4 regions of the Streptomyces sp. NPDC057253 genome follow, and region 1 is predicted to be linked to each of the others. Evidence: riboswitches for the same ligand, from Rfam matches in the RefSeq annotation. Region 1 holds a riboswitch; each other region holds the start of a gene.
What was found. A riboswitch is a leader RNA that binds a small molecule or an ion and turns the genes downstream of it on or off. The one in region 1 is predicted to bind cyclic di-AMP.
Positions count from the first base shown of each region.

Region 1 (7,165 bases):
GACCTTGGCGAAGTCCAGCGGCGACGCGTCGGGCCGCATCCGCGTGGGGTTTCCGCCCGGGTTCTGGAAGACGCCGTCCTTGAAGTGAGGGGATCTGCGGATGCGCGCCATGCGCTCACCGCTCGGGTCCGCACCGAAGGCCGCGGGCTGCACCGCGCGGAGCCCGGAGCTCAGGGAACGGAAACCGGTCACGGTACCTCCATGGGGAGAAGCTGAGGCATCCATTATGGTCCGCCCCACTGACAGTGCCGGGGTCTGTCCGGTCACATGTGTGAAGACGCCCGGGGAGCGCTCCACGTTGACACGGCGGACCAGGATGCCAATACTGACTCCCCGTTCAGTAACCGTCCATCGCCCCCGGAGCCCGTGTGACCACCCCCTTGCTGTCGCTCACCTGGACCGACCACGTCACCGGCCGGCGCGGCTTCCTGGTCGTCGACCGGCTGGTGCGGGGCGTCGCCAGCGGCGGTCTGCGGATGCGCCCCGGCTGCACGCTGGACGAGGTCACCGGGCTCGCCCGGGGCATGACCATGAAGGAGGCCCTGCACTACGACCCCGCCGCGCGGTACGTCCCGCTGGGCGGCGCGAAGGGCGGCATCGACTGCGACCCCCGGGACCCGGAGGCGTACGGCCTGCTCGTGCGGTACCTGCGCGCCATGCGGCCGTACGTCGAAAGTTGCTGGACCACCGGAGAGGACCTCGGCCTCAGTCAGGACCTGGTGGACCGGGCGGCCGCGGAGGCGGGTCTGGTCTCCTCGATCCAGGCGGTGTACCCGCTGCTCGACGACGAGGCCGCGGCCCGGCGGCGGCTCGCGGACGCCTTCGCCGTCGAGGTGGACGGCATCGGACTCGACGAACTGGCGGGCGGCTGCGGGGTCGCCGAGTCGGTGCTCACGGCCCTGGACCGGGCCGGGGTGCCGTACCCGGGCACGCGCGTGGCCGTTCAGGGGCTCGGCACCATGGGCGGGGCCACGGCCCGCTTCCTCACGCGCGCGGGGCTCACCGTGGTGGCCGTCGCCGACATCAAGGGCACGATCTTCAATCCGGCGGGCCTCGACATCGAGGCATTGCTCGCCGCCCGGGACTCCTACGGCACCGTGGACCGCTCCGTGCTGCGTCCCGCCGACCGTGAGCTGCCCGGCGACGCCTGGCTGTCGCTGGAGGCGGAGGTGCTGGTGCCGGCGGCGGTGTCGTACGCGATCGACACCGGCAACCAGGCACGGATCCGGGCCCGTTGGATCGTCGAGGCGGCCAACATGCCGGTCCTGCCCGCAGCGGAGGAGATGCTGGCCGGGCGCGGGGTCACCGTGCTGCCGGACGTGGTGGTCAACTCCGGGACGAACGCCTGGTGGTGGTGGACGCTGTTCGGCGACATCGGCGCGGACGCGGACGAGGCCTTCGCCCATCTACGGCGTTCCATGCGCGCCCTGGTCGAGCAGCTGCTGGCGCGGGCGGAGGCGGACGGCATCTCGCCGCGCGCCGCCGCGCACGCGCTGGTGGCGGACCGGCTGCCGGTGATCGCGGAGCGGTTCGGCTGGTACCGCTCACCTTGACCCGGCCGCTCGGTGTCCCGCCGGGCGACGGATTAAGGTGACCTTGTGGCAAGAGTGCGGTTGACGGTGGCCGAGCGGCGCGAGGAACTGCTGCGGGCGGCCATCGAGCAGATCGAGGCGCGGGGCGTGGCGGCCGTCAGGATCGCCGACGTGGCCTCGGCGCTCGGGGTGAGCAACGCCCTGGTGCTGTACCACTTCTCGACGAAGGAGAAGCTGGTCGCCGCCGCGTTCACCCATGCCGCCGAAGAGGACCTGGCCCACCTCCGCAAGCTCCTCGGCCGCCGCACCAGCGCGCTGCGCCGACTGCGCTCGGCCGTGCGCTGGTACGCCCCGACGGGCCAGGCCAAGGGCTGGCGGCTGTGGATCGAGGGCTGGGCGGTGGCACTGCGCGAACCGGCCCTCCAGGAGGTCACCCGCGACCTCGACCGGCGCTGGAAGGCGGCGCTGGCCGAGGTGATCGCCGAAGGCGTCACGGCGGGAGAGTTCCACTGCCCGGACCCCCAGGCCACGGCCCTGCGCCTCACCGCCCTCCTGGACGGCCTCGCCGTGCAACTGACGTCCTACGCCGGAGCGGTCCCCCGAACCCGGGCCCAGGAATGGGTGGAAGAGGCCCTGACCCGCGAACTGGGCCTGGACCGCCCCGCGTTGACGCCGTAGCTCTCCCGGCGGAGGTCGGCGTCCTCGCCGCGGCGCCGACCGCCGTCATCGCCGAAGGGCACCCGGGCCTGTTCGACCGGGCTCGCTGACTCGGGACACCGATCCGGGCACCCCTGAGCAACTCTTCGGCGTCGGGGCACGGCACTGCCGGACCTCGGTGGCTGCGGATCTCGTTCGCTGCCCAGCCACCGCCACCACCCCGCCTCGGCCCCCGCATCCCCGCGCACAACCTCTCGCGCCCCGCCACAGCCTCGGGTACGGCGCGCGATCCCTCACCGCACCGCGACCGTCCCCGGAAGCACGCACGCGTGGAGCCCTCTCGTGAAGCACGCGCGCGTGGAGCGTCCTCAAGCCACCGAAGCGATCCGCGTCTTGATGTCGTCCGGCGACAGCACGCCCTTGGCCGTCACATGGTCCCCGGAGGACTCCCCCCGCAGGCGGCGGCCGATCCACGGCACCAGGTACTCCCGGGCCCAGTGGACGTCGTCGCGTCGCACGTCCAGCGTGCCGCGGGGCGGCAGCGGGGGCCATGCCTGGTCCGGGTCGGCCGGGACTTCGAGGCCGAGGACCTGGCCCGCGCGCAGCGCCACACGCGTGTGGCCCTCCGGAGACAGGTGCAGCCGGTCGCCGTCCCAGGCCCGCCGGTCCTGGATCGTCTTCAGGGACCACAGGTCGAGGACCGGGCAGCCGTACCGGTCGGCGATGGCCCGCACATGCCCGTTGTACGTGGCGATCTTGCCGCGCAGATGCTTGAGCACGGGCACGCCACGGGTGTCGAAGCCGGTGGTCACCATGACGGTGCCGCACGCCTCGCTGAGCCGGGCGACCGCCCGCTCGAAGCGCTCGGCGACCTCGTCGGGGTCGGTACCGGGCCGGATGATGTCGTTGCCGCCGGCGCAGAACGACACCAGGTCCGGTGCCAGTTCGACGGCCTGCGGAAGCTGGTCCTCGACGATCTGGTCGAGCAGCTTCCCGCGCACGGCGAGATTGCTGTACCTGAAGTCGCCCTCGGGCCGCCGGTCCGCGAGCAGCACCGCGAACCGGTCGGCCCAGCCGACGAACGCCCCGTCGGGGCCGGGGTCGCCGACGCCCTCGGTGAAGCTGTCCCCCACCGCCACGTACGACCCGATCACTGATCTGCTGTCATTCTTCGAATCGTCTGCCACAGCAGTTCATGATTCACCTTCGAATGTGACCTACGCGACCGTAGGAAAGGCTTGACGGTCGGTGAGATAAGCCACTCCTAAAGTGTTCGCCAAACAAGGAATAGGTCCCTCGTCACGGCTGTTGACGGTGCGATCGCCATACCCGGAAGTCATTGATCCGGAAGTGGCTCCAGGTGGTGCGGAACGCGAAGTGGCCACTCGTGTACGGCTCCGGATCGGCGTAGTCGAAGACGAGCCGCCCGTTGTTCCACCACTCGACCCCGGAGCCGTCGGAGACGATCCGCACCCGGTTCGGCCGGTTCGCGACGAGCAGCGGCTCGGTGTAGTCGTAGATCAGCGGCCGCACCCCGGCCTCGCCGACGTAGCGGCGCAGCCGGGTCGTGGTGTTGGTGTTGGCGCCGTAGCCGACGTAGTACGTCCTGAGGTAGTCGTACTCGGCGAGCGCCCCGCCGCGGGTCGTGGCGAAGATGTCCCCCGGGGACCGGACGTCGACCGCGTTCCAGAAGTTGTTGAGGTCGGAGACGCGGTCGTTGACCCCGCCCTCCGATACCGGCGTGGCGGTGTACTCGACGACGTACGGCCCGTCGAGCCGCTGCTTGAACCAGATCGTCGCACCGGCGGGCACGTCGACCTCCAGGGTCCCGCGCCTCGCGGTGACCGTGCCGCCCTTCTCCAGCTCGACGGCCCACTGTCCGAGACCGTGGCGGAAGTCGTCGTGGGCGACGAGGCGACGGTGACGGGGCGAGGCGCTCGCGCCGGCCGCGGGGCCGAGAGCGGTCAGGCCGACACCTGCGACGAGAGCTCCGAAGGCTCTGCGGGTGGTCGTCACGTCAGGGGGCTCCTTTCGGGTCGGATAGGCGCGGCAGGCAGCGCGGAACGCGGCGGAGCCGAACGCGGCGTCGCTGGCGGCCCGGTTCACCGCAGAAAGCGCTTACGCGGCAACGGAGTTCACTGTGTCCCCACCCTCCCCTCCCTGTCGACGCCCCGAGCACCCCCGCCACAAGAACGCAATGAAGGGACCATGAACGCGCAGACACCCACGCGGAACCCCTCCCCACGCAACACCGAAGGCCGGACCCGGGGATCGGGGTCCGGCCTTCGGTGGCTCAGGGGCGGGGGTCAGCCGACGGCGACACCCTTGGAACGGAGGTAGGCGACCGGGTCCACGTCGGAGCCGTAGTCCGGCGTGGTGCGGATCTCGAAGTGCAGGTGCGGGCCGGTCACGTTGCCGGTGGCGCCGGAGAGGCCGATCTGCTGACCCTCGGTCACGGTCTGGCCGGCCGAGACGGAGAGCTGCGAGAGGTGGGCGTACTGGGCGTAGTAGCCGTCGTTCAGCTTGATGACGACCTGGTTGCCGTAGGCGCCGCCCCAGCCCGCGGAGACGACCGTGCCCGCGGCGACGGCCTTCAGCGAGGTGCCGGTCGGGACGACGAAGTCGACACCGGTGTGGTAACCGCTGGACCACATGCTGCCCGCCACGCGGTACCCGGTGCCGATGGTGGCACCGGTGACCGGGAGGGTGTAGCCGCTGGAGCTGGTGGTGGCGGCGCTCCGGGTCGCGGCCGTCGACTTCGACGACTTCGCCTCCGCCTTCTCCGTCTTCGCCGAAGACGACTTGGAGGAAGACGACTTCGGGGACGACGACTTGGCCGAGGACCCGGTCTTCGCCTTGCCCGTGGTCGCCTTCTTGCCGATCGACAGCTTCAGGCCGGGGTGGATGAGCGAGGGGTCGTCACCGACGGCCTCGCGATTGTCGGCGTAGAGCTTCTTCCAGCCACCGGCGACATTCTGCTCGTCGGCGATCTTCGAGAGATAGTCACCGACGCGCACCGAATAGACGCGCACGGTCGAGGCCTTCGCGGCGCTCTTCTTGGCGGCGGTCTTTTCGGCCGACTTGTCGGCGGCCTTCTGCGCGACCGGAAGCGACTGAACGGCCTTTTCCGACACGGACTGCGAGGTGGCGGCGTGAGCGCCGGTGGCCCCCATGAGCGGGAGGGCGAGCGCGGCACCCCCGGTGCCGGCGACGGCGATCGAGCGGGTGAAGCGCTGGGACTTCGGGCGGCGGTGCTTACCCTTCGCGGGCATGGCGAATCCCTCTCCGGCGCCTGCGAGGTGAGCTGTCGGGTGCGAGCTGGAGATGCCCGGCCGCGTCGGGACGCGACTAAACCCCAAGCCTGTTCCGGAGACCGGAACAGGCGGTACTGCCTGTGGGTCCCCCGCTCCTGCCGTGCACGGGTGAGTGTGTGCGGAATCCGTTCGGCGGCAGGATTGGGCGTCCGACCGGATCGGTGGCGAACGTAAACGAGCAAGACGCAAAGGGACAAGTGAGAGGTTCCCCGTGAATGCGTTCCTGTTGATCCCTTATGAGAATTACCGGTCACCCTGCGTGAATCGGACGCCCGCCACAGACGCAAATCGCCTTGGAAACCACGCGAATTACGTGAACATGACGGGCGACGCACCGTCACCGTTATGACGCTCCTCACGTCACGAATTCACAGGATCCCTTTCCCCGGGAGGAGTTGGAAAGAATCCAGCAATTCGGACAGAAGCCCTAGATGCGGCGCAGCCGGAGAACTGCCGCATCCAGGTCGCCCCGCAAACCGGTGCGAAGTCCGTGATGCAGCAATACGGCCCCTCGGTGAACTTCGCCCGTTTCGAGGCATTCGTACGACGCCGTCGGGTCGAGTCCCCGCAGCCGCACCGCCGGTACGGGTTCCCCGTAGTGCTGGGCCTGAAGCCACGCGAGCACGACCGCCTCGCCCCCGCGGACGTACTGCACCGCGCTCAGCCCGCCCCGCGGAGGCCGCAGCCGGTAGAGCTCGCCGTGCTGCACCAGCGGGCGGATCTCCTTGTAGAGCTCCACCCAGCGGCGGGCCTCGGTGAGCTCCCCCTCGGTCCACTCCGTGAGGTCGCCGCCGACCCCGAGCACCCCGGCCATGGAGCTGACGAACCGGAACCGCAGCGAGCTGACCCGGTCGTTGAGCTGGGTGTTGGGGCTGTCGGTGACCCAGGCGGCCATCACGCGCGCGGGGTGGATCTGAGTGAAACCGTGCTGGATGGCGAGGCGGTCGAGCGGGTCGGTGTTGTCCGAGGTCCACACCTGGTCGGTGCGGCTGAGCACCCCGAGGTCGATCCGGCCGCCGCCGCCCGAGCAGGACTCGAAGGCGACACCGGGGTGGGCCGCGCGCAAGCGGTCCAGCAGGGCGTAGAAGCCGCGCACATGGTCCACCCACAGCCGCTGCGGGTAGGGGTCACCGGGCCAGCCCGCGTCGGTGAAGCAGCGGTTGAAGTCCCACTTCACGTAGTCGATCGGGGCGCTCGACAGCAGGGCGTCGAGCTGCTCCCACAGATACTCCCGGACGTCCTCGCGCGCGAGGTTCAGTACGAGCTGATTGCGGAACTCCGTCCGCTTTCGTCCCTCTTGGTACTGCACCCAGTCCGGGTGGGCCCGGTACAGCTCGCTGTCCGGGTTGACCATCTCCGGCTCGACCCAGATGCCGAACTGCATGCCGAGTGTGTGCACGTAGTCGCCGAGCGGCTTGAGGCCGTTCGGGAAGCGGTCGGGGTTGGGAGCCCAGTCGCCGAGGCCGGCCCGGTCGCTCGTGCGGGTGCCGAACCAGCCGTCGTCGACCACGAACAGCTCGACGCCGGCAGCCGCGGCCCGCCGGGCGAGGGCCTCCTGCTGCTCCTCGGAGATGTCGAAGTTGGTGGCCTCCCAGGAGTTGAACAGCACGGGCCGGTCCTGCTCCGCGTCCGGGATGACGTACGCGCGCTGGTAGGCGTGCC
Region 1 covers NZ_JBHUXV010000011.1:95,664-102,828, reverse strand. The annotation lists gene ACFULQ_RS08890 (MBL fold metallo-hydrolase) at 1-192, opposite strand, end outside; gene ACFULQ_RS08885 (Glu/Leu/Phe/Val dehydrogenase dimerization domain-containing protein) at 369-1,553, shown strand; gene ACFULQ_RS08880 (TetR/AcrR family transcriptional regulator) at 1,599-2,210, shown strand; gene ACFULQ_RS08875 (SGNH/GDSL hydrolase family protein) at 2,558-3,343, opposite strand; gene ACFULQ_RS08870 (DUF6250 domain-containing protein) at 3,489-4,205, opposite strand; gene ACFULQ_RS08865 (peptidoglycan DD-metalloendopeptidase family protein) at 4,496-5,461, opposite strand; cyclic di-AMP (ydaO/yuaA leader) riboswitch at 5,464-5,628, opposite strand; gene ACFULQ_RS08860 (alpha-galactosidase) at 5,931-7,165, opposite strand, start outside.

Region 2 (7,165 bases), on a different contig from region 1:
GGCGACCGAGCTCGCCGACGGGGTCGAGGTCGTCGACTGGCTGGCGGCGCAGCCCTGGTGCGACGGCAGGGTGGGCATGGTCGGCATCTCCTGGGGCGGCTTCGGCTCCCTGCGGATCGCGGCCCTCGCACCCGAGCCGCTCAAGGCGGTCGTCACCGTCTGCGCGACCGACGACCGCTACGACAACGACGTGCACTACCTGGGAGGTTCCGTCCTCGCTGCGGACACGCACGCGTGGGCGGCGACGATGCTCGCCCTCGCCTCCCGGCCGCCGGACCCGCTCCATGTCGGCGACGACTGGCGGGACATGTGGCTCAAGCGCCTGGAGGCCCTGGACCCGCCGCTCCACACCTGGCTCGCCCACCAGACCCGTGACGAACACTGGCGCCATGACAGCGTCCGCGAGGACTACGGCTCCATCGACGCGGCGGTCCTCGCAGTGGGCGGCTGGCACGACCCGTACCGCGACACGGTCCTGCGGCTGGTCGAGCACCTGCCGGCCGACCGGGTCCGCGGGATCGTCGGCCCCTGGTCCCACCAGTACCCGGACCGCGGCACCTACGTCAGCCACTCCCACCCCCCGGCGACGGCGTACGGCACCCTGCCCGGCCGCTGGGTCGGCGAGCCCGCCTGGCCCTCCCCCCACGTCACGACGGTGTCGTACGGCCTTCAGGGCCCCGCCGTGCTGGTCCGCTCGCCGCAGCACACCGGCGTGGACGCCGGCCCGTTCGTCCCGTCCGGCGGCGACGCCGATCTGCCGCCGGACCAGCGGGAGGAGGACGCCCGTTCGGCCTGCTTCGAGTTCGCGGTGGGTGAGCAGACGTGCGTGCTGGGGCGGCCGCGGGTGCGGCTCAGGGTGACCTCGGAGGTGTCGCGCGGGCAGGTCGTGGCACGGCTGTGCGATGTCGCGCCGGACGGCTCGTCGACCCTCGTGACGCGGGGGGCGCTGAACCTCTCCGCACGCCATGGCCCGGACCGGGCGGTGCCCTGGGAGCCGGGGGCCACGCAGGAGGTGGCCTTCGAGCTGAGCGGCACCGGGCACGCCTTCCCGCCCGGCCACCGGATCCGGCTCGCCGTGTCCTCGGCGTACTGGCCGTGGATCTGGCCGCAGCCCGAGTCGCAGGCGGGCTTCACGCTGGACCCCGCGGGCAGCTTCCTGGAGTTGCCGGTACGCGCGCGTGAGGCGTCCCCGGACATCACGTTCGCGGAGCCGGAGCAGGCCGCGCCGCCGGGAGGCACGCAGGGCGTGGCCGCCGACGGATGGAGCCCGGTCACGCTGGACGAGCCGCGACCCGAGCGGCTGGTCGTGCGGGACGTGGCCAAGGGCGAGTGGCGTCTGGAGGTCGATCCCCGGTACGGCGGCACGCGCGTGTACCCCGACGGGCTGGAGTTCACCGAGGACGCGCGGGAGACGTACACGATCGACGAGAAGGACCCGCTGTCCGCGCGCACCCGCTCGGACCGGTCGATCCGGCTGCACCGACCCGAGCTCGCCTGGGACACCACCGTGCGCTCCCGCTCGGAGATCAGCTGCGACGGGACGGACTTTTCCACCTCGAACGAGGTGATGTGCACCGACGGCGGTGAGGTGGTCTTCCACCGGACATGGGAGCAGCGGATCCCACGGACGGCCGGTTGACTATGAGTTGGGTCTCTTGCCCGTTTTGCACGTCTTGCGCATGGGCGTGACTTGACTCACTCCAGCCGACGGATCGACAGATATCCGGAATTCCTCAATCCGCCTTTTCGGCTGCGTCAGTTGAGACTTGCGACCGCAAAGGATCAAGTGCCTCAAATGCCCCCGACCAAGGTCAATAGGCACTCCACGTGAATTCGCCACTTGTTCCGGACATGTGCTCTCGCATACGTTCCCGGCCTGTCGGGCGGACGCCGAATCCTGCCGCCGCCCGTACACCCACCGAGAACCACGGCAGGAGCGGGGGACCCAGGTAAGTCGCCGGAACGGTCGTCTTCGGACATACCGGTACGGCTTGGGGTGAAGTCATGCCTTTTACGGGCATGGCCGGGCAACTCCCCGCCCGAACCCGACAGCTCACCTCGCAGGCGACGGAGAGGAACTTCGCCATGCCTGCTGCCGCTCAGCACCGTGCTTCCCGCACCCACCGTCTCGTCCGCAAGCTCGCCGTCGCCGGCACCGGAGTCGCCGTACTCGCGCTCCCGCTCATCGGTGCGACGACCGCGTCCGCGGCCACCCCGGCCGTACAGACCGCGACCAGCCTCGGGTACGCCAACAACCTCGACGGCTGGATCCGCGCCTCCCTCGCCGTCATGGCGGAGCACGGGATCCCCGGCTCCTACGACGGCATCTACCGCAACGTCATCCGCGAGTCCTCCGGCAACCCCTACGCCATCAACCTCTGGGACTCCAACGCGGCCGCCGGCACGCCCTCCAAGGGCCTGCTCCAGGTGATCGACCCGACGTTCAACGCCTACCACGTGGCCAACACCTCGTGGGACCCGTACGACCCGGTCGCCAACATCACCGCGGCCTGCAACTACGCGGCGGCGCGGTACGGGTCCATCGACAACGTGTTCGGCGCCTACTAGGAACTACGCCCGGCTGAAGAGTCTTTCGAGGACGACGGCGATGCCGTCGTCCTCGTTCGACAGGGTCACCTCGTCGGCCACGGCCTTGAGTTCGGGGTGGGCGTTGGCCATCGCGACGCCGTGGGCCGCCCAGTCGAACATCGGGATGTCGTTGGGCATGTCCCCGAAGGCGATCGTCACCTCGGGTCCCAGGCCCAGGTGTTCGGCGGCCAGCGCGAGGCCGGTCGCCTTGGTGATGCCGCATGGCTGGAGTTCGACGGTCCCGGGTCCCGACATGGTGACCGTGGCCAGCGAACCCACCACCGAGCGTGCCGTGACCGCCAACTCGTCGTCCGACAGGTAGGGGTGGCGCAGCAGCACCTTGCTGATCGGCTCGCACCACAGGTCGTCGCGGCGGCCGACCCGCACCGCGGGCAGGGTCGGATGGGGCATCAGATAGCCCGGTTCGATGAGCGTGAGCCCGTCGACACCGTCCTGGTCCACCGCCGCGTACACCAGCCCGACCTCGGCCTCGATCTTCCCCAGCGCGGTCTCCGCCAGCTCCCGGTCCAGGGTCACCGACCAGAGCAGACGGTCCGCGCCGGCGTCGTACACCTGCGCGCCCTGTCCGCACACCGCGAGCCCCGTGCTGCCGAGGTCGTCGAGGAGCGGCCGCACTCTGGGCGCCGGCCGTCCGGTCACGACGAGGTGCTGGGCCCCGCCCTCCGCCACCCTCGCGAGCGCGGCCAACGACCGGTCGGAGAGGGTGTCGTCGGCGCGGAGCAGCGTGCCGTCCAGGTCGGTGGCGATGAGTGAATATGCGGGGGAGGCGGCCATGATCAGAGAATACGGATGGTTGGCCCCTCCGACTCGACGCGAACCGGACGGCTGCTGCTTTCACATCTGTTGACGGCAGTTCCGGTTCGGGGGGTGCGGCGGTGTGCTGCGCACCGCCACCGCGCGCCGCGCCCCGGTGTGCGGGCGGTTCGGGGGCATGTCCCGTGCGGTTCCGGCAGGTTGAGATGGCGAAGGGGTGGGGCGGGCAGTGCGGGGCTCCCCATGCCGCGGTGACCGGTCGCGACCCCGCCCGCCTTGTGCCGATGCCCCCATGGCGCCCGCCGCCCCGGCTGCCCCCGTCCGTGACAAGGCGGCCGCGCTGGGCCGCGGTTGGGGCGGGGGGACCGAAGGCGCCCCGACTGCCTCATGCCGACGTGACCCGCGCCACCGTGACCGGTCGCGACTCCCCCTGCCTCATTCAACGGGCCCGTGACGCAGGGACCGGTGGGCTCCCCCGCCTGCCCATCCCGCGGCCCTCACACAGCCCTGCCCTGCCCTGCCCGCGGAGCGCTACGCCGAGTCCCTTACCACCAGTTGGGTCGGGAGGATGACTCCCGCTGTGTTCTCGCCGGACATCTGGGCCAGGAGCATGCGGACCATCTCGGCGCTGATGCGGTCGAAGGGCTGGCGCATGGTGGTGAGGGCCGGGGCGATGGCGGTGGCCGCCGGGGAGTCGTCGAAGCCGCCGACGGCGATGTCGTCGGGGACCGAACGCCCGGACTGCTGAAGGACGTTGACGACACCCAGGGCCATCAGGTCCGAGGCGACGAAGACCGCGTCCATGTCGGGGGCCTGGGCGAGCAGGCGCCGGGCCGCGCGCTCGCCGCCGCTGCGCCGGAAGTCGCCCTCCACCACCAGCGCCGGGTCGTAGGGCAGGCCCGCCTCGGCGAGCACGTCCCGGTAGCCGGCCAGCCGGTCCGGGCCGCCCGGCATGTCCAGCGGCCCGGTGACCATGCCGACGCGGCGCCGCCCGCCCGCGATCAGATGCCGGACCATGTCCTGCGCACCGTCCCGGTCGGCGGCGGCCACGTAACTCACCCTGGAGCCGAGCCCGATCGGCTTGCCGCACACCACCAACGGGATCCCGGCGTCGTGCAGTTCGGCCGCGACCGGGTCACCGCTGTGGTTGGACAGCAGCAGCACCCCGTCGACGTGGCCCGAGGTGATGTACCGGGTCAGGCGCCGCCGGTCGTCGTCGCTCTCGGCGAGCATGAGCAGCAGCGGGATGTCGTGCTGGGCCAGCCGCTCGGTGCACCCCCGCAGCAGGACGTTGAAGTTGGGATCCTCGAAGAACTTCTCCTGCGGCTCCGTCAGCAGGAACGCCACCGAGTCCGAGCGGCCCGTACTGAGGCTGCGCGCATGCCGGTTGACCACGTACCCGGTCTTCCTGATGGCGGCCTCGACGGCCCGCCCGGCGGCGGCCGAGACGTAGTGGCCGCCGTTCAGGAAGCGGGAGACGGTCCCCCGCGACACGCCCGCCTCGCGGGCCACGTCGTGGATGGTGGGGGGCTTGCGGCGCCCGTTCGCACTCGTGGTCATGTTCCTCGTCAACTAGAGACGTCAGCAGGGGGTGTTCAGGCCTTGACCGAGCCGCTCAGCAGGTCCAGGGACCAGAACCGCTGGATCACCAGGAAGAGCGCGATCAGCGGCAGGATCGCCAGCAGACAGCCGGTGATCACCAGGGTGTAGAGGGCCGGCTGCGAGGCGCCCTGGGCGAGCAGCGTGTACAGGCCGAGGGTGATCGGGAACTTCTCGTCGTCGGCGAGCATCACGTACGGCAGCAGGAAGTTGTTCCAGATGCCGACGAACTGGAAGAGGAACACCGTGATCAGGCCGGGCATCATCATCGGTACGGCGATCCGCGAGAAGATCCGCCACTCGCTCGCGCCGTCCATGCGGGCCGCCTCCATCAGCTCGGCGGGCACCGACGCGGCCGCGTAGATGCGGACCAGGTAGACGCCGTAGGGCGAGAGGATCGACGGCAGCAGCATCGCCCCGTACGAGTCGGCCATGCCCAGCTTCGACAGCAGCAGGTACTGCGGTACGGCGAGCACGATGGACGGGACCAGGACGCCGGCCAGGATCATCTTGAAGACGGCCTCACGGCCCCGGAAGGCGAACCGGCCGAGCGCATAGCCGCCGGCCGCGGAGACCGCGGCGGAGAGCAGGGCGCCGAGACCGGCGTAGAAGGCCGAGTTGGCCATCCACTTCCAGAAGATGCCGTCCCGGTAGGCGGTCAGGTCGCGCAGGTTCTGGAGGAAGCCGGAGCCGGGGGCGAAGGTGAAGGTGGAGAACAGCTCCGACCGGTCCTTGGTCGCCGCGATGACCACCCAGGCGATGGGGATCAGGCAGTACAGCGCGCCGAGGAGCAGCACGAGCGTGGGCACCCAGGCGGTACGGCGCGTCCTCGCGGCGGTGTCGGCGGTGAGGGTGAGCGGGGTCATGCCCGGTCCTCCCGGGTGTAGCGGTCGGAGATGCGCAGCAGGGTGAAGGAGAGGACGAACGTGGCCAGGGCCAGGACGACCGCGGTGGCGGAGGCGCCGTAGATGTCGGACTGGAGGAAGGCCTTGTCGTAGATGGCCATCAGGGGGCTCCACGAGCTGGGCAGGCCGTTGGTCAGGGGCTTGAGGGCCATCGGCTCGGTGAAGACCTGGAGGGTGGCGATCACCGAGAAGAAGAAGGTGAGCACCAGGGAGGGCATCACGATCGGGATCTTGATCCGCAGGGCGATCTTCAGGTCGGTCGCGCCGTCGATCCTGGCCGCCTCGTAGATGTCCGGCGGGATGGCCCTGAGGGCGGTGTAGATGACGATCATGTTGAAGCCGGTGCCGCCCCAGACCGCGATGTTCGCGAAGGAGAGGTAGAGGTTGCCGCCGTCGAACAGGTCGGGCCCCGGGAGGCCGAGCTTGTCCAGCAGGTAGTAGAAGGGGCTGACGTCCGGCAGGTAGAGGAAGCCCCACATGAGGGCGGCGATGATGCCCGGGACCGCGTACGGCAGAAAGATCATCAGCCGGGCGAAGGGCGCGCTGCGGGCCTTCGGGGTGTCGAGCATGAGCGCGAACAGCAGCGCGAGGCCCAGCATGGTCGGGATGACGATGAGGCCGTAGCCGAAGGCGCGCAGCACGCTGTGGCCGAACTCGGAGTCCTTCAGGACGTCGGTGTAGTTGCCGAGACCGTTCCAGACCTGTTCGCGGGCGCCCTTGCCGAGTCCGATGCCCTTGACCCGGACCTTGTGCAGGCTCAGCCAGATCGCGTACCCGATGGGCACCACGGTGAAGGCGGCGAAGAGGGTGAGGGTGGGCACCAGGAACCAGTACGGTGCGCTGCGGCCACGGCGGCGGGGGCGGCTGGGGCGGACGGACTGGGCGGCGGTGCCGGTGCCGTCCGCCAAGGGGCCGGCCTCGGTGAGGTCGGCGCCCTTGAGCGGAGCGCTGGTCATGCCTCGGTCACCTCGAAGCCCTGCTTCTTCATGTCGGCGAACGTCTTCGACTGCACGGTGGCGAGGGCGGAGTCGAACTGGGCCTCCTTCTTCGCCTTGCTGGCCTTGCCGAAGGCGTCCTGGAAGGTGGTGTAGGCCGTGTTGACGTTGGGGCCCCAGGCCGCGGCGGCCGTGGTGGCGGCGATCTGACCGGCCGTGGTGTAGAAGTCGGCCTGGTTCGAGAAGAACTCCGGCGTGGTCAGCACGTCACCGGACTGGCCCTTGGTGGCCGCCGGGTAGATCGCGACCTCCTTGACCAGGGCGGCCAGCGCCTCCGGGTCGGTGTTCAGCCAGGTGGCGAAC
Region 2 covers NZ_JBHUXV010000041.1:18,559-25,723, forward strand. The annotation lists gene ACFULQ_RS22705 (CocE/NonD family hydrolase) at 1-1,639, shown strand, start outside; cyclic di-AMP (ydaO/yuaA leader) riboswitch at 1,879-2,080, shown strand; gene ACFULQ_RS22710 (transglycosylase SLT domain-containing protein) at 2,086-2,568, shown strand; gene ACFULQ_RS22715 (HAD family hydrolase) at 2,572-3,384, opposite strand; gene ACFULQ_RS22720 (LacI family DNA-binding transcriptional regulator) at 3,895-4,923, opposite strand; gene ACFULQ_RS22725 (carbohydrate ABC transporter permease) at 4,959-5,828, opposite strand; gene ACFULQ_RS22730 (carbohydrate ABC transporter permease) at 5,825-6,823, opposite strand; gene ACFULQ_RS22735 (ABC transporter substrate-binding protein) at 6,820-7,165, opposite strand, start outside.
Region 2: it holds a riboswitch for cyclic di-AMP, as region 1 does, so the genes downstream of both, ACFULQ_RS22710 (transglycosylase SLT domain-containing protein) here and ACFULQ_RS08865 (peptidoglycan DD-metalloendopeptidase family protein) in region 1, are expected to answer to the same signal.

Region 3 (7,165 bases), on a different contig from region 1:
TGGAGCGACCTGGACCACCTGATGGACCCGCTGGAGACCGCCTGCATCGACCACGCCGACCTGCGGGCGGAGAACGTCCGGGTGAGCGGGATCGGACATCTCGCCCTGCCCGTGCACCCCGCCGTGGCGAACGGCATACGGCAGGTGCTCGACACCGCGCGGCCCGGAGAGGAGGCGGCAGGCCGCACAAGTGGGCTGACCGTGGCGTAACGGTCGTATCGACCAGCGAACACAGGGCGCCGACAGCTCGTCGACAGCCGCCGGACCGGGAATCGACATCGAACAACTCTCGAACACAGAGCCAAAGTCCCGCCCGCACTCCCCCGAAACACGGCCGAATGCCCGTTTCCTGCGCGCCCGAAACCAGTTGAAGATTGTCGCGCCCGCGTACCGCCGGGTACAGTCGCCGCACTGCTCTGGCAGCCCCTGTTGTCGAGGCGAAAGAGAAGTTGGTGAACGACCGTCACCCGTCGGGGACAATGACCACCCCGGCTCCGGCTTCCGACGCCGACTCGTCGCCCTATGCGTCGTACGGCACCCAGGAGGCCCAGTACGGCGACTTCACCACGTACGGCGGCTACGACGCCAACGGTTTCGCAGCCGCGGGTACCCCGGGCGCGGGCGCCCACACCACCGGCACCTTCGAGACCGACCCGCTCTTCGGCCACATGCCGGGCGACGGCACCGGTTCGTACGACGCCTCGACGTGGAACACCGGCGGTCACCAGACCCTGAACTACGACATGTACGCGGCCCAGCACCACGCCGCCTACGACACCGGCGCGTACGACGCGACGCAGTGGGGCGCCGGCCAGCAGCACCTCGCCGCGATCCCCCCGCAGTCGGGCAGCCCCGACCACAGCGGCCAGTGGGACGCGAGCACCTGGCAGCAGCCCGACCACTCCGCCGCCCCGGCCGACCCCACCCAGCAGTGGGAATGGGGCACGCAGACCTTCGACACCGGCGCGTACGACGCCACGCAGTGGAACTCCGACGGCACGGCCGCCGACCCGCAGGCGACGACCGCCTTCGAGCAGTCCGGGTACGACGAGAGCCACGCGTACGACGAGACCCACGCCTACGCCGAAAGCCACGCCTACGACGAGGCTCACGCGTACGACGAGGCGAATCCTTACGGCGACGCGTACGCCGAGCACACCTCCCACGACGGCGAGTCGGCCGACGCCCCCCTCACCGGCACCGGCGAGATGCCCGCCGTCCACGACGACCCCGACAGCCGGCTCCTGGACGACCAGGAAGAGGCTCCCCCGGCCGCGGTGACGCCCGCCCCCGGCTCCCGCGTCGCCGCGCGCAACGCCAACCGCTCCCGCCGCCGTACGCCCGCGAAGCGCTCCGCGCTGCTGACGATCGCCGTGCCCTCGGCGTGCGTCATGGGCGTCGCCGGGATCGCCGCCGCCTCGGTCGGCACGCTGACCGGTGACGGACAGGGGACGGCGAAGACCCTGGCGGACCCGACCGCCGTCCAGCCGGCCATCGCCAACAACAAGCTGGACAGCCAGCTCGAGAGCCTCTCGGCCGGTGCCGACGACTTCGCCGACCGGGCCAGCCGCACCCAGGAACGCATCGACCTCAAGGCCCAGCAGGTGGCCGAGAAGAAGAAGGCGGCGGAGGAGGCGGCCCGCAAGGAGCGGCTGCGCCCGAAGTTCGCGCTTCCGGTCGCCCAGCGGGGTCTGAGCGCCTACTTCGGCCAGGCCGGCGTCAACTGGATGTCCGTCCACACCGGCATCGACTTCCCGGTGTCGTACGGCACCACGGTGATGGCCGCCACCGACGGCACTGTGCGCACGCAGTGGAACAGCGCCTACGGCAACATGATGGTCGTGACGGCGAAGGACGGCACGGAGACGTGGTACTGCCACCTCTCCAGCTACCGCGTCTCCTCCGGTACGACCGTCAAGGCCGGCGACCCGATCGCGTACTCCGGCAACTCCGGCAACTCGACCGGCCCCCACCTGCACTTCGAGGTGCACCCGGCGGGCGGTTCGGCCATAGACCCGCTGCCGTGGCTGCGCAGCCACGGGCTGGACCCGACGTAACCCGGCCACGGACCGGCTGGACCCGGCACGACTTCCCGGGCCCAGCGCCCTCCCGCGCCGCCTGAACTACACCTTCTCCAGCTGAACTACAGCTTCTCCACCGGCGCGTACCGCAGCAGCAGCCGCTTCGGCTTCGCCTCTCCGAAGTCGATGGTCGCCTCGGCGTTCGCGCCCGTGCCCTTGACCCCGACCACCGTGCCGAGCCCGAACTGGTCGTGGGTGACACGGTCGCCGACGGCCAGCGACACCACCGGCTTCTCCGAGGTCCTGCGCGTGGCGAACCCGGACGCGCCCGACGCCGAGGAACGGGAGCGCGAGGACGACAGCGAGGCGGCGACCCCGGAGACCGGACCCGCGGGGGCGGCGGTCGGCCCCGTGCGCTTCCAGTCCACGTGCTGCGCCGGGATCTCCTCCAGGAAGCGCGAGGGCGGGTTGTACGACGGCTGCCCCCACGCGCTGCGCAGCGAGGACCGGGTCAGATACAGCCGCTCACGCGCGCGCGTGATGCCGACGTACGCGAGGCGCCGCTCCTCCTCCAGCTCCTTGGTCTGGCCGAGGGCGCGCATGTGCGGGAACACGCCGTCCTCCATGCCGGTGAGGAAGACGACCGGGAACTCCAGGCCCTTGGCGGTGTGCAGGGTCATCAGGGTGATGACGCCGGAGCCGTCCTCGTCCTCGTCGGGGATCTGGTCGGAGTCGGCGACGAGCGCGACCCGCTCCAGGAAGTCGGAGAGCGAGCCCGGCTCCTCGTCCTCGCCGGCCTCCTGCTCGAACTCCAGGGCCACGGCGGCGAGTTCCTGGAGGTTCTCGATGCGGGTCTCGTCCTGGGGGTCGGTGGAGGCCTGCAACTCGGCGAGGTAGCCGGTGCGTTCGAGCACGGCTTCCAGGACGGTGGCCGGGCCCGCGCCGGACTCGACGATCGTCCGGAGCTCCTCCATCAGCACGTTGAACCGCTTGACGGCGTTGGTGGAGCGCGCGGCCATGCCGTACGCCTCGTCGACGCGCCTGAGTGCCTGCGGGAAGCTGATCTTCTCGCGCTGGGAGAGGGCGTCGATCATCGCCTCCGCGCGGTCGCCGATGCCCCGCTTGGGGACGTTGAGGATCCGGCGCAGCGGCACGGAGTCCTCCGGGTTGGCGAGGACGCGCAGGTAGGCCAGGACGTCCCGGACCTCCTTGCGCTCGTAGAAGCGGACGCCGCCGACGACCTTGTAGGGCAGGCCTACGCGGATGAAGACCTCTTCGAAGACACGGGACTGCGCGTTGGTCCGGTAGAAGACGGCGACATCGCCGGCCTTGGCGTCGCCCGCGTCGGTGAGACGGTCTATCTCGTCGGCGACGAACTGCGCCTCGTCGTGCTCGGTGTCGGCGACATAGCCGGTGATGCGCGCGCCCGCGCCCGCGTTGGTCCACAGGTTCTTGGGGCGCCGGGACTCGTTGCGCTCGATGACGGCGTTGGCGGCGGTGAGGATCGTCTGGGTGGAGCGGTAGTTCTGCTCCAGGAGGATCGTCGTCGCGTCCGGGTAGTCCTCCTCGAACTGGAGGATGTTGCGGATGGTCGCGCCGCGGAAGGCGTAGATCGACTGGTCGGCGTCACCGACGACACAGAGCTCGGCGGGCGGCAGGTCGTGCTCGCTCGGGGGTACGTCCACCGGGTGCTCGGAGGTCCCGACCAGCTCCCTGACCAGCGCGTACTGGGCGTGGTTGGTGTCCTGGTACTCGTCGACGAGGACGTGCCGGAAACGGCGGCGGTAGTGCTCGGCGACATCCGGGAAGGCGCGGAGGAGGTTGACCGTCGTCATGATCAGGTCGTCGAAGTCGAGGGCGTTGGCCTCGCGCAGCCGCGACTGGTACATGGCGTACGCCTGGGCGAGGGTCTTCTCGAAGCCGTCGCCGGCCTGGGCGGCGAAGTCCTCCTCGTCGATCAGCTCGTTCTTCAGGTTGCTGATCTTGGCGCTGAAGGACTTCGGCGGGTACCGCTTGGGGTCGAGGTCCAGGTCGCGGCAGACCAGCGCCATGAGCCGCTTGGAGTCGGCGGCGTCGTAGATCGAGAAGGACGAGGTGAAGCCGAGCTTCTTCGACTCCCTGCGCAGGATCCGCACGCACGCACTGTGGAAGGTCATCACCCACATCGCGTTCGCGCGCGGGCCGACGAGCTGCTCGACGCGCTCCTTCATCTCGCCCGCGGCCTTGTTGGTGAAGGTGATCGCGAGGATCTGGCCCGGGTGGACCTGGCGCTCGCCGAGGAGGTGGGCGATGCGGTGGGTGAGCACGCGGGTCTTGCCGGAGCCGGCGCCGGCCACGATGAGCAGCGGGGTGCCGGAGTGCACGACGGCGGCGCGCTGGTTCTCGTTCAGCCCGTCCAGGAGCGCGGCCGGGTCCAGCACCGGGCGTGGGGCGCCGTCGCGGTAGTAGGCGTCCCGGTCCGGCGGCACGTCGAACTTCCCGCCGAACAGGTCGTCCGGAACGGGTTCCGGTACGTGCTCGTCCTCGGGCGGCGGCGGGGGCTCCTCCGCGTGCCCGCGAGGGGCCTGGAGGTCCGCCAGGAAGCTGTCGTCAAAGAGGCTGCTCATCGCTCTCCGAGTCTAGGGTGCCCCACTGACACCCGGCCGCCGCCCTGAGAACATCACCGGAACCGCCACGCGCACTCCGCGACCGACCCGTCACGTTCCGCGATCGACCAGGCCGAGACATGGACCCTGTCGCGTCACTCCAGTGAAAATACGCCCAAGTCATGGCAGATACCTCCGGATTGGCCGCGCGGACCACCGCCCGAGGTTTAGGTCACGAAAATGTATCGGGCATATCGAACATCAACCTTCACACGGGCCACACCCGTTGGCTACCGTTCCCGGTAGGCCGTACGACCCCCACCGGCGAACGTCGCCGGGCCGCGCGGCCTCCGCCGAGTCCGCAGCGCCGCCGTGCGCCCGGAGCCGGGGACCCACCGAACCCGGGGTGAATCGGCCGACTCCCGCCCACGGGAGCGCCGTAGGGCAACCCTTCCCGCCCGAACCCGACAGCTAACCCGGTAGGCGGAGCACGGAAGGAGTCGCCTCCCTTGGCGTCGCACCGCAAGTCGCGTCCCGCTGGTACGCGCGTAGCAGGCATACGGACCCCGGCCCTCGCGACGGCCGCCCTCACCTCCGTGGCCCTGCTGTCCCAGTCGGCGAACGCCGCGCCGGCCGATGACAGACCCAGTCTCGAAGAGGTCGAGAAGAAGGTCGACGACCTCTACCGCCAGGCCGAGTCGGCGACCGACAGCTACAACGCCGCCAAGGAGAAGACGACCAAGCAGCGCAAGCAGGTCGACACGCTCCTCGACGACGTCGCGCAGCGCACCGAGAAGCTCAACCAGGCGCGCGAGGAACTCGGCTCCTTCGCCGCCGCGCAGTACCGCACCGGCGCCGCCGCGCCGGACACCGCGACCTTCCTGCTCGCCGACACCCCGCAGGACTACTTCGACCAGACCCAGCTGATGGGCCGCCTCACGAGCCGTCAGAAGGGCGCGGTCGACGACTACGTCTCCGAGCAGTCGGCGACGATGAAGAAGCGTCAGGAGGCCTCCCAGAGCCTCCAGTCGCTCACCGAGACGCAGAGCGACCTGAAGACCGCGAAGGCGACCGTCCAGAAGAAGCTCGCCGACGCGCGCGAGCTGCTGTCGGAGCTGACGGCCCAGGAGAAGGCGCGCCTCGCGGCGATCGAGAAGGAGAAGCAGGAGGCGGCCGCCCGCAAGGCCGCGGAGCTGGCGCGGCAGCAGGCGGCCGCGGAAAAGGCCGCACAGGAGGCCGCCGCCCAGGAGAGCGCGTCGGGTTCCGGTTCGTCGACCACCGGTTCGTCGACGGTGACCGACTCCTCGTACGCCACCAAGGCCGCCAAGGCCCTCGCCTTCGCCCGCGCGCAGATCGGCAAGCCGTACGTCTGGGGCGCCACCGGCCCCGGCTCCTACGACTGCTCGGGCCTCACCCAGGCCGCCTGGAAGGCCGCCGGCGTCACCCTCCCCCGCGTCACCTACGACCAGGTCAACGCCGGCACCACGGTCTCCCTGGCCGACGCCCAGCCCGGCGACCTGGTCTTCTTCTACGACGACATCAGCCACGTCGGCCTCTACATCGGCAACGGCATGATGATCCACGCCCCCAAGCCGGGCGCGTACGTCCGCGAGGAGTCGATCTACTACGACGGCGAGTCGGCGATCCACAGCGTGGTACGGCCGGCCTGAGGTCCCGTCCCACAGGGCCGGTCCGCCGAAACGCGGCACCTATAGGTGCGGTTCCGTGAATCGCACCTATAGGGCGGTCACGCAGAACGCGCCCTGTAGGGGCCCCTTTCAGCGCGGGCCGGGCTCCTGCGCCCGCGCGTATTTCCCCACGCGCGCGTGCGCGCCCCCCTCCCCGGGCGCGCGGAGCTTCCTAGCATCGGTCCATGGCCGGTACCTCCCCGCACTCCCCCCTGCGCGTCTGGTGGACGCGGCACCCGCCCGCCGCCGGGGCCGCCGTGATGGCGACGGCCATCCTGTCGGTCGGCCTGCATCAGGCCGGCCACGAGACGCTGTCCCGGATCGCCCTGGTGCTCGGCAGCGCGGCCTGGCTGGGACTGGCCGCCGACTTCGCCGTACGACTGCTGCGGGAGCGGGCGCGATGGGTCGCGGAGGCCGAGACACCGGGCGCTCTGACGGCCGTGGCGGCGACCACCGTCCTCGGCGCCGGCTTCTCCGCACACGGCCGGCAGCCGCTGGCCGAGGCCCTGCTGGCGCTGGCCGCGCTGCTGTGGCCGGTGCTGATCGTGCTCGTCATGAGCCACTGGACGCGGCGGATGCCCGGCGGGGTGTTCCTGGGCTGTGTGGCCACCCAGGGCCTCGCGGTGCTCGGCGCCACCCTCGCGGCGGCCGAATCGGCGGCCTGGCTCGCACACACCGCGCTCGTGCTGTTCTGGCTCGGCCTGGTCCTCTACGGCGTCGCGCTCTTCCGCTTCGACCCGCGCCAGGTGCTGGAGAGTCACGGTGACCACTGGATCGCGGGCGGCGCGCTCGCGATCTCCGCGCTGGCCGGCGCGAGGCTGATCGCCGCCGACAGCGCGTCCCTGTACCTGTGGAACGACGACGACCTCGG
Region 3 covers NZ_JBHUXV010000111.1:977-8,141, reverse strand. The annotation lists gene ACFULQ_RS38720 (lipase family alpha/beta hydrolase) at 1-210, shown strand, start outside; gene ACFULQ_RS38715 (M23 family metallopeptidase) at 480-2,057, shown strand; gene pcrA (DNA helicase PcrA) at 2,144-4,627, opposite strand; cyclic di-AMP (ydaO/yuaA leader) riboswitch at 4,948-5,107, shown strand; gene ACFULQ_RS38705 (NlpC/P60 family protein) at 5,116-6,276, shown strand; gene ACFULQ_RS38700 (tellurite resistance/C4-dicarboxylate transporter family protein) at 6,480-7,165, shown strand, end outside.
Region 3: it holds a riboswitch for cyclic di-AMP, as region 1 does, so the genes downstream of both, ACFULQ_RS38705 (NlpC/P60 family protein) here and ACFULQ_RS08865 (peptidoglycan DD-metalloendopeptidase family protein) in region 1, are expected to answer to the same signal.

Region 4 (7,165 bases), on a different contig from region 1:
TTGTGCGGCGCCATGTTGGTGGCCATGCCGACCGCGATGCCGGAGGCGCCGTTCACCAGGAGGTTCGGGAAGGCGGCGGGCAGCGCGCCCGGCTCCTGCTCCTGGCCGTCGTAGTTGGGCGCGAAGTCGACCGTGTCCTCGTCGATGGACTCGGTCATCAGGCTCGCGGCCTCGGCGGCGCGGCACTCGGTGTACCGCATGGCGGCCGGCGGGTCGTCGTTGCCCAGCGAGCCGAAGTTGCCGTGGCCGTCGACCAGCGGGACGCTCATCGAGAAGGGCTGGGCCATGCGCACCAGGGCGTCGTAGATCGACGCGTCGCCGTGCGGGTGCAGCTTGCCCATGACCTCGCCGACCACACGGGCGCACTTCACATAGCCGCGGTCGGGGCGCAGGCCCATCTCGTTCATCTGGTAGACGATGCGGCGGTGCACCGGCTTGAGGCCGTCGCGGGCGTCCGGGAGCGCGCGGGAGTAGATGACCGAGTACGCGTACTCGAGGTACGAGCCCTTCATCTCGTCCACGACGTCGATGTCGAGGATCCGCTCCTCGTACGAGTCGTCGGGCGGCGGGGTCTTCGTGCTGCGGCGGGCCATCGCTGCCGGCTCCTCTTTTCTGGTCGCTCGCCTACGGGTCGCTCACATCGGCCCTTCGGCTCACTCTTGCTGAAGCGTGAACAGGATCTGACGCGGACCATTGTGGACCGCGGCACTGACAGTCCGGGCCGGGACCCGGCAGGGCCGCCCGGGCCGACGACCGCACAGCGCCTCCCTCACGGTTGCCCGCAGGCTACGCGATCCGCTGTGGGCGTACGCGCCCCGGGAACTTCACCGAGGGTGCGCACGCTTGCATACAGTGGCAGGACCGGCAGGAAAACAGCTCCACAAACCGCGGTTCTCAACGACCGCGACCGCGATCGAAGGGACGTACATGCCCATGGGTCACACGGCCACAGACCAGGCAGGCACCGGGGGCCTGACAGCGACCGAGCACCGCCTGGCCAACGGCCTTCGCGTGGTGCTCTCCGAGGACCACCTGACCCCGGTCGCGGCGGTGTGCCTCTGGTACGACGTCGGTTCTCGCCACGAGGTCAAGGGCCGTACCGGCCTGGCTCACCTCTTCGAGCACCTGATGTTCCAGGGCTCGAAGCAGGTGCACGGCAACGGTCACTTCGAGCTCGTCCAGGGCGCGGGCGGCTCGCTCAACGGCACCACCAGCTTCGAGCGCACCAACTACTTCGAGACCATGCCGACCCACCAGCTGGAGCTCGCCCTCTGGCTGGAGGCCGACCGCATGGGCTCCCTGCTGGCCGCCCTCGACGACGAGTCGATGGAGAACCAGCGCGACGTCGTCAAGAACGAACGCAGGCAGCGCTACGACAACGTCCCCTACGGCACCGCGTTCGAGAAGCTGACCGCGCTCGCCTACCCCGAGGGCCACCCCTACCACCACACCCCGATCGGTTCGATGGCCGACCTGGACGCGGCCACCCTGGAGGACGCGCGCGCGTTCTTCCGCACGTACTACGCGCCCAACAACGCCGTCCTGTCGGTCGTCGGCGACATCGACCCCGAGCAGACGCTCGCCTGGATCGAGAAGTACTTCGGCTCCATCCCCGCGCACGACGGCAAGCCCGCGCCCCGCGACGGCTCCCTGCCGGAGACCATCGGCGAGCAGCTGCGCGAGGTCGTCGAGGAGGAGGTCCCCGCGCGCGCGTTGATGGCCGCCTACCGGCTGCCGCACGACGGCACCCGCGAGGCGGACGCGGCCGACATCGCCCTGACCGTCCTGGGCGGCGGCGAGTCCTCCCGCCTCTACAACCGGCTCGTACGGCGCGACCGTACGGCCGTCGCGGCCGGCTTCGGCCTGCTGCGCCTGGCCGGAGCGCCCTCCCTGGGCTGGCTGGACGTGAAGACCTCCGGTGACGTCGAGGTGCCGGTCATCGAGGCCGCCATCGACGAGGAGCTCGCCCGCTTCGCCGCGGAGGGCCCCACCGCCGAGGAGATGGAGCGCGCCCAGGCCCAGTTGGAGCGCGAGTGGCTGGACCGGCTCGGCACCGTCGCGGGCCGCGCCGACGAACTGTGCCGCTACGCCGTCCTGTTCGGCGACCCGCAGCTCGCCCTGACCGCCGTACAGCGCGTCCTGGAGGTGAGCGCCGAGGAGGTCCAGGCGGTCGCCAAGGCCAAGCTGCGCCCCGACAACCGCGCGGTGCTCGTCTACGAGCCCACCGCCCCGGCCGAGATCGCCGACAGCGCCGAGGACGCCGCCGAGGACCCGGAAGCCGCGGCGACCGTAGAAGCCACCGACGAGAACGAGGAGGCGGCCAAGTGACCGAGCTCGCCGCGATGGAATTCCACCCGCAGCCGCAGGCGGGCGAGCCCAAGGTCTGGGCCTTCCCCGCCCCTGAGCGTGGGACGCTCGACAACGGCCTCACGCTCCTGCGCTGCCACCGCCCCGGCCAGCAGGTCGTCGCCGTCGAGGTGCTCCTGGACGCGCCCCTGGACGCCGAACCGGCCGGCCTGGACGGCGTCGCCACGATCATGGCGCGCGCCTTCTCCGAGGGCACCGACAAGCACTCCGCCGAGGAGTTCGCCGCAGAGCTGGAGCGCTGCGGTGCCACCCTCGACGCGCACGCCGACCACCCCGGCGTCCGCCTCAGCCTCGAAGTGCCCGCCTCCCGCCTCGCCAAGGCGCTCGGTCTGCTGGCCGACGCGCTCAGGGCGCCCGCGTTCGCGGACAGCGAGGTCGAGCGGCTCGTCACCAACCGCCTGGACGAGATCCCGCACGAGCTGGCCAACCCCTCGCGCCGCGCCGCCAAGGAGCTCTCCCGGGAGCTGTTCCCGGCGGACTCCCGCATGTCGCGCCCGCGCCAGGGCACCGAGGAGGCCGTCGAGAACATCGACTCCGCGGCCGTACGCGCCTTCTACGAGAAGCACGTGCGCCCCGCCACCGCGACCGCCGTGGTCGTCGGCGACCTCACCGGCATCGACCTGGACGCGCTGCTCGCCGACACCCTCGGCTCCTGGACCGGTTCGCAGGCCCAGCCGCGCCCGGTGCCGCCGGTGACCGCCGACGACACCGGCCGGGTCGTCATCGTGGACCGCCCCGGCGCCGTCCAGACGCAGCTGCTGATCGGCCGTATCGGCGCCGACCGGCACGCACGCGTGTGGCCCGCGCAGGTGCTCGGCACGTACTGCCTCGGCGGCACCCTCACCTCCCGCCTGGACCGCGTCCTGCGCGAGGAGAAGGGCTACACCTACGGCGTGCGCGCGTTCGGGCAGGTCCTCAGGTCCGCCCCGGACGGCTCGGGGGCCGCGATGCTCGCCATCAGCGGTTCCGTGGACACCCCCAACACGGGTCCCGCGCTGGACGACCTGTGGAAGGTGCTGCGCACGCTCGCCGAGGGCGGTCTCACCGACGCCGAGCGCGATGTCGCCGTCCAGAACCTCGTCGGGGTGGCGCCGCTCAAGTACGAGACCGCGGCGGCCGTGGCGAGCACGCTGGCCGACCAGGTCGAACAGCACCTGCCGGACGACTACCAGGCGACGCTGTACCAGCAGCTCGCCGCGACCGGCACCGTGGAGGCCACCGCGGCCGTCGTGAACGCCTTCCCGGTGGACCGGCTGGTGACGATCCTGGTCGGCGACGCGGCCGCCATCAAGGAGCCCGTCGAGGCCCTCGGCATCGGCGAGGTCAAGGTCGTGACAGCCGAGTAGCGGACGCGACCCACGCGCACGTGACCCGAAGGGGCCCTGGTGACCGATGTGTCACCAGGGCCCCTTCGACACCCAGGTCTCTTAGATGTCCGAATTGGGCCGGAGGTTGCCTGTCTGCCCTGTGGGATGCGCTACAAACACCGTGATCGGTTTGGGGATCGAAAGTCCGCCCGCATAGCGTCCCCTGGGCTGTTCGTCAGGCAGTGCGCCGCGTCCGCGGCACCGGACAGTCATCGCCGAGTCCCCGTACGGCGCGAGCCAGGGGAGCCGGGGACCCACCACACGTCCCTGGGGTGAATCGGACGCCCGCGCACCGCGAGGGGGTCCGTAGGAGACCTTCCTGCTCCGAACCCGTCAGCTAACCCGGTAGGCGAGAAGGAAGGAAAGGACCAGCCACCACATGGCGTTCACCTGCGCCACCGGGAAGCACCGTCGTCCCAGCCGTATGAAGCGCACCACCGCCCGCGCCGCGGGCGTCGCCGCCCTCGCCACCACCGGCGTCATCGGCACCCTCGCCGCCCCGGCGCTCGCCGCCGACAACTCCGTGAGCTCCGTCGAACAGAGCGGCCTCATGCCCGTCGTCAGCGCCGGTGACTCGCTCGCCGAGCAGATCGACGCCCAGGCCGTGGCCCAGGCGCAGGCCGCCGCGCAGAAGAAGGCGGCCGCCGAGGCCAAGCGCAAGGCCGAGGCACGGGCCAAGGAGATACGCGAGGCCAAGGAGCGCGCCGCCCGCGAGGCCGAGCGCAAGCGCCTGAACGCCTTCGTCGCCCCGATCTCCGGCTCCTACATCTCCACCGGCTACAAGAGCGGCGGCTCCATCTGGTCGTCCGGCAGCCACACCGGTGTCGACTTCCACGCCGCCAGCGGCACCTCCGTGCACGCGGTCGGCCGCGGCACCGTCGTGGAGGCCGGCTGGGGCGGGTCGTACGGCAACAACATCGTGATCCGGATGGCCGACGGCACCTACACGCAGTACGGCCACCTCTCGTCGATCGGCGTCTCGGTCGGCCAGTCGGTCACCCCCGGCCAGCAGATCGGCCTGTCCGGCGCGACCGGCAACGTCACCGGGCCGCACCTGCACTTCGAGGCGCGCACCAGCCCCGAGTACGGCTCGGACATCGATCCCGTCGCCTACCTGCGCTCGCACGGCGTCAGCGTCTGACGACCCGCGCGCGACCTCCGCGCGGCCTTCGTGAAGCCCCGGCTCCTCCGAGCCGGGGTTTCGTCGTTTCCAACGCCCCGCTGTCCAAAAAATATCCCCGGATTCCGGCCCGCCGTCGGAAATTCCCGCTGATTGCAATAGAGTCACTGAACACACGTCAATCGGCGACGTTTCACGGGGATTAAGACGGAGGTCGGACATGCGTATTCCGGCGCACTCGGTATGCACAGCGATCCGGGACGACATCGTCGCCGGTGTCCACGAGCGCGGCAGCCGGCTCACCGAGGAACTGCTCGCCCGTCGCTACGGCGTCTCCCGCGTCCCCGTCCGGGAGGCCCTGCGCACACTGGAGGCCGAGGGCTTCGTGGTGACGCGCCGGCACGCGGGCGCGTGCGTCGCCGAACCGACCGAGCAGGAGGGCGCCGACTTCCTGGAGATGCGCATGCTCCTCGAACCGCTCGGCGCCTCCCGGGCCGCCCAGCGGCGCACCGAGGCCCATCTGAAGGTGCTGCGCGGCCTGGTCCGGCTGGGCCAGGAGCGGGCCAGGCGGGGCAACAGCGAGGATCTGCGCTCCTTGGGGGGCTGGTTCCACGAGACGCTCGCCCAGGCCTCCGGCAGCCCCGCGATGACCTCGATGCTGACCCAGCTGCGGCACAAGATCGCCTGGATGTACGTCGTGGACGCGCCCGCCGACCCGGTCGAGTCGTGGGCGGAGCACGGCGCGATCGTGGACGCGGTGGCGCGCGGGGACGGCGAGCGCGCGCGGGCGATCACGGCCCTGCACACCGAGCGCTCGGGCGCGGCGCACCGGCTGCGGTTCACCTCCGGCGGGGAGCGCGCGGACCGTGTGAGGACCTCGCAACATCCTGTAAACGTGACGGGCCTGCGGCATTAACACAGGCACCGTATACAAAGAGGGGGTAATTCGAGGGGCAGTATTTCTGCTGCCCGTAAATGGGAAATGCGAAGGGCCCGCCCGATAATTCGGACGAGCCCTTCGAGTGTTTTTACCGCGCTGCGTCCCGGAGGGCTCAGACGGTCTCGGGAAGCTCCTCGAGTCCCTCGGCGACCAGCTTCGCGAGCCGGTCGAGGGCCGCGTCCGCGCCCTCGGCGTCGGAGGCGAGGACGATCTCCTCGCCGCCCTGGGCGCCGAGGCCGAGCACGGCCAGCATGGAGGCCGCGTTGACGGGGTTGCCGTCGGCCTTGGCGATCGTCACCGGGATACCTGCGGCCGTGGCGGCCCGGACGAAGATGGAAGCGGGGCGGGCGTGGAGGCCCTCGGCCCAGCCGACGTTGACGCGGCGCTCAGCCATGTGATGCTGCCCTTCGGTGTTCAGGGTTGTCTAGACCAGTTTCCCACACGTGAAACATCTCCGGACGGGACGGGAGTCCCTCCGGGGTGAGTCGTCGGACCGCGGCCTCGGCCCGACCTCCGTCCTCGCGCTGCTCTCGCGCGTTCTCCCCAGACTGCCTCGCGCCGTTGTCGTACGCGAGCCGTACTCTGGGGCCCATGCAGAGCGCGTCGGACCGGCATGAGTACCCCGCCCACTGGGAGGCCGACGTGGTGCTGCGCGACGGCGGCACCGCGCGCATCAGGCCCATCACCGTCGACGACGCCGATCGCCTGGTCAGCTTCTATGAGCAGGTCTCGGACGAGTCGAAGTACTACCGCTTCTTCGCGCCCTACCCACGCCTGTCCGCCAAGGACGTCCACCGCTTCACGCACCACGACTTTGTGGACCGGGTGGGACTCGCCGCCACGGTCGGCGGCGAGTTCATCGCCACCGTACGCTACGACCGCATCGGCGAGGACGGCATGCCCGCCTCCGCCCCCGCGGACGAGGCCGAGGTCGCCTTCCTCGTCCAGGACGCCCACCAGGGACGCGGTGTGGCCTCCGCCCTCCTCGAACACATCGGCGCCGTCGCCCGCGAGCGCGGCATCCGGCGCTTCGCCGCCGAGGTGCTCCCCGCCAACGTCAAGATGATCAAGGTCTTCACCGACGCCGGGTACACCCAGAAGCGCAGCTTCGAGGACGGCGTCGTACGCCTGGAGTTCGACCTGGAGCCCACCGACCGCTCGCTCGCCGTGCAGTACGCGCGCGAACAGCGCGCCGAGTCCCGGTCCGTGCAGCGGCTGCTCGCCCCCGGCTCCGTCGCCGTCATCGGCGTCGGCCGCGCCCCTGGCGGCGTGGGCCGCAGCGTGCTCGCCAACATCCGGGACTACGGCTTCGACGGCCGCCTGTACGCCGTGAACAAGGCGTTCCCCGACGACCGGAAGGAGGTCGACGGC
Region 4 covers NZ_JBHUXV010000087.1:6,767-13,931, reverse strand. The annotation lists gene ACFULQ_RS34780 (DNA topoisomerase (ATP-hydrolyzing) subunit A) at 1-593, opposite strand, end outside; gene ACFULQ_RS34775 (M16 family metallopeptidase) at 934-2,328, shown strand; gene ACFULQ_RS34770 (M16 family metallopeptidase) at 2,325-3,713, shown strand; cyclic di-AMP (ydaO/yuaA leader) riboswitch at 3,938-4,100, shown strand; gene ACFULQ_RS34765 (M23 family metallopeptidase) at 4,114-4,875, shown strand; gene ACFULQ_RS34760 (GntR family transcriptional regulator) at 5,075-5,770, shown strand; gene ACFULQ_RS34755 (HPr family phosphocarrier protein) at 5,907-6,188, opposite strand; gene ACFULQ_RS34750 (GNAT family N-acetyltransferase) at 6,386-7,165, shown strand, end outside.
Region 4: it holds a riboswitch for cyclic di-AMP, as region 1 does, so the genes downstream of both, ACFULQ_RS34765 (M23 family metallopeptidase) here and ACFULQ_RS08865 (peptidoglycan DD-metalloendopeptidase family protein) in region 1, are expected to answer to the same signal.